3 regions of the Streptomyces sp. AHU1 genome follow, and region 2 is predicted to be linked to each of the others. Evidence: riboswitches for the same ligand, from Rfam matches in the RefSeq annotation. Region 2 holds a riboswitch; each other region holds the start of a gene.
What was found. A riboswitch is a leader RNA that binds a small molecule or an ion and turns the genes downstream of it on or off. The one in region 2 is predicted to bind cyclic di-AMP.
Positions count from the first base shown of each region.

Region 1: it holds a riboswitch for cyclic di-AMP, as region 2 does, so the genes downstream of both, ACICHK_RS07565 (C40 family peptidase) here and ACICHK_RS17140 (transglycosylase family protein) in region 2, are expected to answer to the same signal.
Region 3: it holds a riboswitch for cyclic di-AMP, as region 2 does, so the genes downstream of both, ACICHK_RS33185 (peptidoglycan DD-metalloendopeptidase family protein) here and ACICHK_RS17140 (transglycosylase family protein) in region 2, are expected to answer to the same signal.

Region 1 is NZ_CP174283.1:1,653,789-1,657,050, reverse strand. It holds gene ACICHK_RS07575 (LysR family transcriptional regulator) at 1-598, opposite strand, end outside; gene ACICHK_RS07570 (LysE family translocator) at 709-1,353, shown strand; gene ACICHK_RS07565 (C40 family peptidase) at 1,424-1,897, opposite strand; cyclic di-AMP (ydaO/yuaA leader) riboswitch at 1,901-2,097, opposite strand; gene ACICHK_RS07560 (hypothetical protein) at 2,435-2,740, opposite strand; gene ACICHK_RS07555 (ATP-dependent Clp protease proteolytic subunit) at 2,737-3,262, opposite strand, start outside.
Region 2 is NZ_CP174283.1:3,833,696-3,836,957, forward strand. It holds gene eno (phosphopyruvate hydratase) at 1-682, opposite strand, end outside; gene ACICHK_RS17140 (transglycosylase family protein) at 1,024-1,752, opposite strand; cyclic di-AMP (ydaO/yuaA leader) riboswitch at 1,757-1,950, opposite strand; gene ACICHK_RS17145 (transglycosylase family protein) at 2,134-3,060, opposite strand.
Region 3 is NZ_CP174283.1:7,488,035-7,491,296, reverse strand. It holds gene ACICHK_RS33190 (SGNH/GDSL hydrolase family protein) at 1-394, opposite strand, end outside; gene ACICHK_RS33185 (peptidoglycan DD-metalloendopeptidase family protein) at 665-1,588, opposite strand; cyclic di-AMP (ydaO/yuaA leader) riboswitch at 1,593-1,750, opposite strand; gene ACICHK_RS33180 (tyrosine-protein phosphatase) at 2,391-3,188, shown strand; gene ACICHK_RS33175 (DUF6126 family protein) at 3,227-3,262, opposite strand, start outside.

The DNA.
Region 1 (3,262 bases), 2.2 Mb from region 2:
TCAGCGGCTGCCCGGCGAGCTCGGAGAGCGGCAGCCGCGTCGAACCGCCCGCGAGAAGGTGACCGGGAGCGGTCACCAGCACCAGTTCCTCGACCAGGACCGGCTCGACGCCCACGGACGGGGGGAGCGGTACCGGAGGGGCGGGCTGGTAGGTGTGGGTGAGCGCCAGGTCCACCTCGCCGGCCGCGACCGCCGCGATCCCGTGCGGCGGTTCGTGGTCGGCGACCGCGAGCGCCACGTCCGGGTGGGCCCGGCGGAAGGCGGTGAGCACGGGCGGCAGCAGATGGATGCCCGCCGTCTGGAAGGTGCCGAGCCGCAGCGTGCCGCCCGACAGCCCCGTCAGACGGGCCAGTTCGTGCCGGGCCAGCTCCATCTCGTCGAGGACCCGGCGGGCCCGTACGACCAGCAGTTCGCCCGCGCCGGTGAGCCGGGTCCCGCGATGGGAGCGCACCAGCAGTGTCGTCCCCGTCTCCCGCTCCAGCTTCGCCACCTGCTGGGACAGCGCGGGCGGGGTGTAGCCGAGGCGCTCGGCGGCCCGGGTGATCGACCCCGCCTCGGCGACCGCCACCAGCGCCGCGAGCCGCGTCGGGTCGTACATCGCGCCCCTCCCGGATCCGGCGGCACCCTGCCGGGTCTAAACGACTGCTTAATACCGGCCCAGGATATTCGACATACCCGCTGAAGGTCCGTGCCGGGCAGCCTGGGGGCATGGACGCACAGCTCATCGCCTTCACGGGGGTCGCCGCGGGCATGGTCGCCATGCCCGGAGCGGACTTCACCGTCGTCGTACGCAACGCGCTCGTCTCCCGCCGGGCCGGTCTCGCGTGCGCCCTCGGCATCGCGGGCGGGCTGCTGATCCACACCGCGCTCGCCGTCGCCGGGGTCGCCGCGGTCCTGACCGCCGTGCCGGCGCTCTTCGGGACGCTCCAACTGCTCGGCGGGGCCTACGTGCTGTACCTGGGCCTGCGCACGCTCCGCCCGTCGGTCCGTCCGGGGGAGCCGGGCCCGGCCGCGTCGCCGTACGAGGCGGGGACGCGGGGGACGGGCCGGGGCGCGCGTCCGCTGCGGCAGGGCTTCGTCACCAACGCGCTCAACCCGAAGGCGCCCGTCACCTTCCTCAGCCTGCTGCCGCAGTTCGTGCCCGCGGGCAGCCCCGCGATGCCGCGGACCCTGCTGCTCGCGCTGATCGTGGTCGCCCTGGCCCTGGTGTGGTTCCCGGCGGTCGCGCTCCTGGTGGACCGGCTCGGACGGTGGCTGCGCGGACCGCGGGCCGCACGGGCCGTGGCGGGGCTCACCGGCGGTGCCCTCACCGTTCTGGGCCTCGTCCTGGTGCTGGAGCCCCTGAGGAGCTGAGAGGGCGTCACGGCGGCCGTGAGGAGGCCGGCGCCGGGGCGGCGGGGTTCCGCCGCCCCGGAGGAGAGGGTCAGCCGACCCTGCCGTACCAGACGCTCCTCGTCCAGATCTTCTGGAGCTTCACCACTTCCCCGGTCTTCGGGGAGTGCCAGATCTTCCCCTTCCCGGCGTAGATACCGACGTGGTAGACGTTCCGGCCCGAGTGGAAGAACACGAGGTCACCGGCCTTGCGGTGCGAGGCCGAGACGTGGTGCGTCTTGTTGTACTGGGCCGCGGCCGTACGAGGCAGCTTCTTGCCCGCCTTCTTGTACGAGTAGAGCGTGAGCCCGGAGCAGTCGAAGCGGTGCGGTCCGGTGGCGCCCCACTGGTAGGGGGAGCCGTGCTTCGACGCCGCGACCTGGAGTGCCTTCGTCGCAACGGTGGCCGCCTCGGCGTCGGCTGCGGCGCCGGGGACCACGAGGCTGCCGCCCACCGCGGCAAGGGTGAGCGCCGAGGCCGTACCGGCCCGGGTCCACAGCGACGGGACACGATTGAGCGCAGTCATGCGCAACCCTTCGTCAGCCGCCTGTGAAGGATGACCTGTCGGATTCGGGCTGGCGAAGTTGCCCGGCCGCGGTTGCGGCTTCACCCCAAGGACCGCCCGGAACTGTTCCGGCGGCCCGTCTAGCTGGGTCCTCCACTCCTGCCGATCCACTCCTGTCGACCGGTCATCCGGGCGGCGGCAGGACTCGGCGTCCGCCCGGACCGCCCCGCCGCTGTGGCGGGGGCTTGTCGTCGGAAGGGATCTTCACTCATGAGGGACGGAAAATCCGAGCGGAATCGGCGTTTTGTGGGCTTACTCACCACTCACCCGTTCGGGTGAACATAGCTGCGTTCGAGCACGTGTTGGAGACATCGATGAGGCCCGCACCTGCGGTGAAGGGCCCCATCCGGCCTCCGCGGTCCGCGCGTTGCGCAACTCGGAGGGGTCCCGGAAGGGATCGGGAAATACGCCATCGGGGGGTACACCATCCGGTCCGTTTGAGTCGCGGACCGGACGGCGCGGAGCTCCGGCGCGTACCGGCCCGCCGGTGCGGGTCCGTCAACTGCCGGACCCGGGCGGCACGGTGACCCTGGCCGCCCGCCGCTCCCCGCCGAGCACCCGCAGGGCCTGGGCCAGTGTCGGGGCGTGCACCTCGCTCTCGCCCCGCTGGTGCATCAGGGCGAGGGCGTCCCGCAGCGCCTCCGCCTTGCCGACCAGTGCCTGAGCCGCCCTCAGGCCGCGATAGGTGTCTCCGGGGCGGGACGGGTTGATGCGGCCGACCAGGTCGACCACGTCGAGGTAGCGGTCGATCAGCTCGGCCTCGGCACGGGTCAGCGCGGGCAGCGGGGGCAGGTCCGGGATCATCGGCCGCTCACCTCGCGTCCGGCGTCCGGCGTCCGGCGCGCGGGCCTACGGCTCGGGACGACCCGGTCGACCAGCCCGTAGGCCCGTGCCGCCGGCGCGTCGAAGATCTTGTCGCGCTCGATGTCCGCGGCGATCCGCTCCGGGCTCTGCCCCGTGTGCCGCCCGAGCATCTCCTCCAGGATCCGGCGGGAGCGGACCAATTCCTCGGCCTGGACGGCCAGATCGCCCGGATGGCCCTCGATCGGTTCCGGAACCGACGGCTGGCGCAGGAGGACGCGGGCCCCCGGCAGCGCGAGCCGTTTGCCCGGAGTTCCGGCGGCCAGCAGCATCGCCGCGGTCGAGTCCGCCCGGCCGAGGCAGATCGTCTCGACGTCGCAGGTGACGAACCGCATCGTGTCGTAGATCGCGGTCATCGCGCTGAAGGAGCCGCCCGGGGAGTTGATGTACAGCGAGATGTCCTGCTCGGGCGCCTGGTGTTCGAGGTACATGAACTGCGCCGTCACGTCGTTCGCCGAGGTGTCG
Region 2 (3,262 bases):
TGGCCTCGAGGATGAGGTCGAGCGCGGCGCGGTTGGAGTCCAGGTTCGGGGCGAAGCCGCCCTCGTCGCCGAGGCCGGTGGACAGGCCCTTGGACTTCAGGACGGACTTGAGGGTGTGGTAGACCTCGGTGCCCCAGCGCAGGGCCTCGGAGAAGGACTCCGCGCCGATCGGGGCGATCATGAACTCCTGGATGTCCACGTTGGAGTCGGCGTGCGAGCCGCCGTTCAGGATGTTCATCATCGGAACGGGCAGCAGGTGCGCGTTCGGGCCGCCCAGGTAGCGGAAGAGCGGCAGGTCGGACGCCTCGGAGGCGGCGTGCGCGACGGCGAGCGAGACGCCGAGGATGGCGTTGGCGCCGAGCGAGCCCTTGTTGTCGGTGGCGTCCAGGTCGAACATCGCCTGGTCGATCAGGCGCTGCTCGGTGGCGTCGTAGCCGACGAGCTCCGGGCCGATCTGCTCGATCACGGCGAGGACGGCCTTCTCGACGCCCTTGCCCTGGTAGCGGTTGGGGTCACCGTCGCGGAGCTCGATGGCCTCGAAGGCTCCGGTGGAGGCGCCGGACGGGACGGCGGCACGACCCGTGCTGCCGTCGTCGAGGCCGACCTCGACCTCGACCGTGGGGTTGCCTCGGGAGTCCAGGATTTCCCGGGCTACGACGACGTCGATGGACGGCACGAGCATCTCCTTTATGGGATGTGACGCGGTACGCGGGGCTCGGCAGCCCCGTGGGATGAGCCTAACCGGCCCACGGGGATCGGCCAGCGACCGACCGCCCCTCGGGCGAAACCGAGCGTACGTATTGTTCCTGAACGGAACAAAAAAAGGAAATAAAAAGAACCCCGCTCCGGCGCGTGCGGGGGAACACGCGCCGGAGCGGGGAGCCCGTGGGGACGGGGCCTCGCGGGCCTCCGGTACGGAGGTCGCGCGAGAGAGCGGCCCTCGGCCGGGAAGACGCCGACCGGAGCTGGGGCCGGGGCCGTCCTCCGCCGAGGACGGCCACGTCAGCCCGCCTGCCGCACCGTTCAGCGCAGGTGCAGCTGCTGGCCCGGGTAGATGAAGTCGGCGTCGGCGACGATGTCCTTGTTCAGCTTGAACAGCTTCTGCCAGCCGCCCTTGACGTGCTTCTTCTCGGCGATCGAGCTGAGGGTGTCACCCTTGACGACCTTGTACTCGCCGTCGCCCTTCTTGACCTTCTTGCCGGTCGGGGTGGTGACGGTCTTCTGGACGGCGGGGCGCTCCGCGGAACGGGCGGCGTGCTGCTCCGCCGTACGGGTGGAGGGCTGTTCCGTCGCACGGGTGGCGGGAGCGCTCTGCGAGCCGCTCGACGACGAGGAGGAGGGGGTGGACGGGGCCGCCGGGGCCGAGCCGCCGCCGTACGGGGTGCTCGACAGGCCGACACCGCAGGTCGGCCAGGCGCCCTTGCCCTGCGCGGCGAGGACCTTCTCGCCGATGGCGATCTGCTGCGACTTCGAGGCCTGGTCGGCGGTCGCGGCGTAGGCGGTGCCGCCGTACGCGGCCCAGGTGGAGGACGAGAACTGCAGGCCGCCGTAGTAACCGTTGCCGGTGTTGATCGACCAGTTGCCGCCGGACTCGCACTGGGCGACGGCGTCCCACTCGGAGGCGGTGGCGGCGGAGGCGCTGCCGGCCGCCATCAGCGGGGCGGCGATGGCGGCGCCGGTGACGCCGGCGATCGCGGCGACACGGGTGGCCTTGTTGGGACGACGGTGCTTGCCCTTGCCGGAAAACAGCATGGAGTGATCCCCTCACCGACGCCTGCGAGGTGAGCTGTCGGGTTCGGGCCGGTTGAGTTGCCCGGCCGCACGCCTTCGGTCCCGTCTCCAGGACGTCCGGCACGCGGCTTCACCCCAAGCCGTTCCCGGGCGTCTCTCAACTCCCGGTCCCGGCGCTTACCTTGGGTCCCCCGCTCCTGCCCACGGCGCATGACGCGACGACTGTTCCCGTACGGCCGTCGGCAGGATTCGGCGTTGCGACCGTCGGGGCCCGCTGTGGCGAGCGGTCACGACCGTAAGCAGTGAACCGAGGGAAATTCAAAGACGATCAGGGCTTCTGAGACTCATGTCTCACTTGCGCCAAATAGGACATTCCACAGCGAACTATGACGCGAACTCCCGCTAGTTCTGGGCCGTTTCGGCGTCGGCGGCAATGCTCCGACCAGGGACGACGAGGCCGGGACCGCTGTCGGCCGCCACCTTGTCCACGGTGAGCAGCTCGCCACCCTCGTCCCCGGAGTCGGAAGAGGCGGAATCGCTCCAGAGGCTGTCCACGACCTCCGCGATGTACGAGTTGCCGACGGCACCGCTCGGGAGGCCCGGAGTGCTCGCGGCGTGCCGCCCGGCGGAGGCCTCGGCACGGCTGTCGGCCGCGCTCTCCGCGGCGTCCGCGCCGCGGTGCCGCCCGGTGCCGGCGCCCGGCGTGGCGGAGGCGTCCGAAGAGGCTTCCTTCCGTCCGGAGTTGGCCGATTCGTCGCTCTTGCCGTTCTTGCCGTTCTTGCCGTTCTTGCCGCTCTTGCCGGCCTTCGCGTCCGAGTCGTCGGAGCTCTGCGAGGCGCTGGGCTTCGCGGTGCCGTCGGCCGCGTCCGAGGAGTCATCCGAACCGGCGGAAGCGGAGGAACCCGCCGAAGGGGACGAACTGGGCGAAGTGGCCAGGCCGGACGAAACGTACGAGCCGGACTCGCCCCCGGTGTTCGACGAGTCGCCGGCCACGCCCGTGTCGACGCTGACCTCGCCCGAGCCCTTGCCGAGCCCGGAGAGCGGCCCACAGGTGGGCCAGGCCGCGAGACCCGAGTCGGCGAGCACCTTCTCGGCGACGGCTATCTGCTGCGAGCGGCTGGCCTGGTCGGCCGTCGGGGCGTACTCGAGGCCGCCGTGCGCCTCCCAGTTGGCCTGGTCGAGCTGGAGGCCGCCGTAGTAGCCGTTGCCCTGGTTGGAGCTCCACGCGCCACCGCTCTCGCACTGCGCCACCTTGTCCCAGGTGTTCCCGTCGGCCGCGCTCGCGCTCGCCGCGGCGAGCAACGGGATGGCGATCGCCGATCCGGTCACCCCTGCGGCGACGATGAGTGCCGGGGCCTGACGAGGGCGACGGTGACGGCCGTTCCCGGAGAGCATGCGAGAGCCTTTCGAGCGACAGCGGGGGAGCAACGCGGCTCCCGCCAAGCGAGAAGCGCAGGCGCCGCGTTGATGGGTGAAGGTAGTCGCAGTCGAACGCTGGTTACAAGTCGATGCAGTACAGATCACGCGAAGA
Region 3 (3,262 bases), 3.7 Mb from region 2:
CGCGCAGGTGCTTGAGCACGGGGACGCCACGGGTGTCGAAGCCGGTGGTCACCATGACGGTGCCGACGGCGGAGGTGAGGTCGGCGACCGCGCGCTCGAAGCGCTCCGCGACCTCGTCGGGGTCGGTGCCGGGGCGGATGATGTCGTTGCCGCCGGCGCAGAACGAGACCAGGTCCGGGCCGAGTTCCTTGGCCCGCTGGAGCTGGGTCTCGACGATCTGGTCGAGCAGTTTGCCGCGCACCGCGAGATTGGTGTAGTCGAAGTCGCCTTCGGGCCTGCGGTCCGCGAGAAGTACGGCGAACCGGTCGGCCCAGCCGACGAACGCCCCGTCGGGCCCAGGGTCGCCGACGCCCTCGGTGAAGCTGTCCCCCACCGCCACGTACGACCCGATCACTGATCTGTTGTCACTCTTCGAATCGTCTGCCACGTCGAGCCATGATTCACCTTTCGATGTGAGCTACGCGACCGTAGGGAAGGGTTGACTGACGGTGAGATAAGCCACTCGCCAAGCGTTGGTCAACTCCGGAATAAGGCTCGCATCAGGGATGTTGAGGCAGCGATCACCCGGAAGCCCGTGCCGCGGGACCACCGAAGGCCGGACCCCGGGGATCGTGGGGTCCGGCCTTCGGACATTTTCCTGCCGTCAGGAGCAGGAGACGGGGGGTCAGCCCACCGCGACACCGTGCGAGCGCAGGTACGCGACCGGGTCGACGTCGGAACCGTAGTCCGGCGTGGTGCGGATCTCGAAGTGCAGGTGCGGTCCGGTCACGTTGCCGGTCGCGCCGGAGAGGCCTATCTGCTGCCCCTCGGTCACGGTCTGCCCGGCGGAGACGGACAGCGACGACATGTGGGCGTACTGGGAGTACTTGCCGTCGGCGTGCTGGATGACGACCTGGTTGCCGTAGGCGCCGCCCCAGCCCGCGGAGACGACGGTGCCCGCGGCGATGGACTTGATCGTGGTGCCGGTCGGGATCACGAAGTCCACGCCCGTGTGGTAGCCGCTGGACCACATGCTGCCCGCCACCTTGTAGCCGGTGCCGACGGAGCTGCCGCCGACCGGCAGGGTGTAGCCGGAGGAGCTGTCGGCGGAAGCGGAGGCGGTTGCGCCTGCGGCCGGGGTCTCCTGGGCGGGCTTCGCCGGAGTGGCCTCCTGGGCGGGCTTCGCCGAAGTGGCCGCCTTGGCGGACGTGTGCGTGGCCGAGTGGGCGGCCGCGTGGGCCTTCCCGCCGAGCGACAGCTTCAGACCGGGGTGGATCAGCGACGGGTCGCCGCCGATGGCGGAGCGGTTGTCGGAGTAGATCTTCTTCCAGCCGCCGCTGACGTTCTGCTCGTCGGCGATCTTCGAGAGGTAGTCGCCGGACCTCACCGCGTACGTCTTCGTCGTGGTGGCCGGAGCCGCCTTCTCGGCGGGGGCGGCGGCCGGGGCCTTCTCGACGTGGTGCGCGACGGCGGTGGCCTGGGTCGCGGCGTGGGCGCCCGTGGCTCCCATCAGGGGCAGCGCGAGTGCGGCGCCACCGGTTCCGGCCACGGCGATCGAGCGGCTGAAACGAGGGGACTTGGGACGGCGATGCTTACCCTTCGCGGGCATGGCGGATTCCTCTCCGGCGCCTGCGGGGTGAGCTGTCGGGTGCGGGCTGGAGATGCCCGGCCGCGTCGCTGCGCGGCTGTACCCCAAGCCTGTTCCGGGAACCGGACCAGGCACGGAACCTGTGGGTCCCCCGCTCCTGCCGTGTACGGGTGAGTGTGCGGACTCCGGGCGGCGGCAGGATTGGGCGTCCGTCCGGATTGAGGCAGAACGTAGGCGACATGAGAGCGCGTCGACAACTATGGGCGGTTTCTGTGCGCTCGTCTTTCTTGATCCATGCCGAGATCACCGTCACCCTCCGTGGAACGACGATCTTCCGGGCCTCCCAATCCGTCTGGAAAAAATGGTGCGTTGAGAAGCGAGGGCGGCAACGCATCGTCACGAATATGACGCTCCTCACGCGACTCATCCCAGCGGCCCTTATTCCAGGGCCAGTTGTAATGAAGGTGCCTATTCGGACAGAACGACCAGATGCGACGCGAGCGGATAACCGACGCATTCGACTCTCCAGGCAGAGAGGCACTCGAAACGGTGCTCTAAATGCCCCACTTCAGGGAGATTCGCCCGCACCACCCGCTCGATCCGGTCCCGCGATCGGAGCCCCCTTTAAATCGAACGTGAATTCGATCGCGTGAGCCTCCGGGACGGCGTCACCGGGTGCGTCCCGACCGCGAGCCGGCGCCTGTGGACAACTCATTGCCCGAGGAACCCATGTCGTATCGTCGAGAGCGCGAGCCGGCACAACCGCCGACGAGCGGCGCCGAGTCCGTTCCGGCGACGCCGGAGGCCGAATGGGAGGAACCCCGTGACGCAGCAGATCCCGTCGACCGAGCCCGAGCTCGGCGGAGTGCGCAACTTCCGCGACGTGGGCGGACTGCCCACCACGGACGGCCGGCGGGTGCGCTACGGGCACCTGTTCCGCAGCGGTCACCTCGCGCACGCCACGGAGGAGGACGCCGCGTTCCTCGCCTCCCTGGGACTCCACACGATCTTCGACTTCCGCAATGCCGCGGACCAGAAGCTGGAGGGCCCGGACGTCGAACTGCCGGGCGTGCGGAACGTGAACCTCCCGCTGAGCGACCCGGCGGACGGCAGCGAGTTCTGGAAGATGGTCCGCGACGGCGAGATCGACCAGCTCCGCGGGATCCTCGGCGACGGCAAGGCCGCGAACCGGATGATCAACTCCTACCGCACGATCATCAAGGAGCGCACGGCCGAGCACTCCCAGGTGCTGCACGCCCTGGCCGACGACAGCGTGCCCGCGCTGATGCACTGCGCGGCGGGCAAGGACCGCGCCGGGCTGTCCATCGCGGTCACCCTGCTCGCCCTCGGCGTCGAGCGCGAGGCGATCGTGGCCGACTACCTGGAGTCGAACGCCACGCACCGCCGTTACAAGGTGCACCGCAACGGTTCCTCGGCCGGCGCCTACTCCCCCGAGGTGATGGAACTGCTCAGCCCGCTGTTCGACGCGCGCGCCGAGTACCTGACGGCCGCGTTCGAGACGATCGAGGCCACCTGGGGCGGCGTCGAGGCCTATCTGGAGCAGGGGCTGGGGCTGACGCCGGAGCTGCGGGAGCGCCTGCGCGCGCGGCTCCTGGACTGAGCCGCGCGCCGGGGCCGGGCCCCCGCCGGGCCGGGCCCCTACTGGTTCTGCGCGCCCAGCGTGAAGAGCAGGTA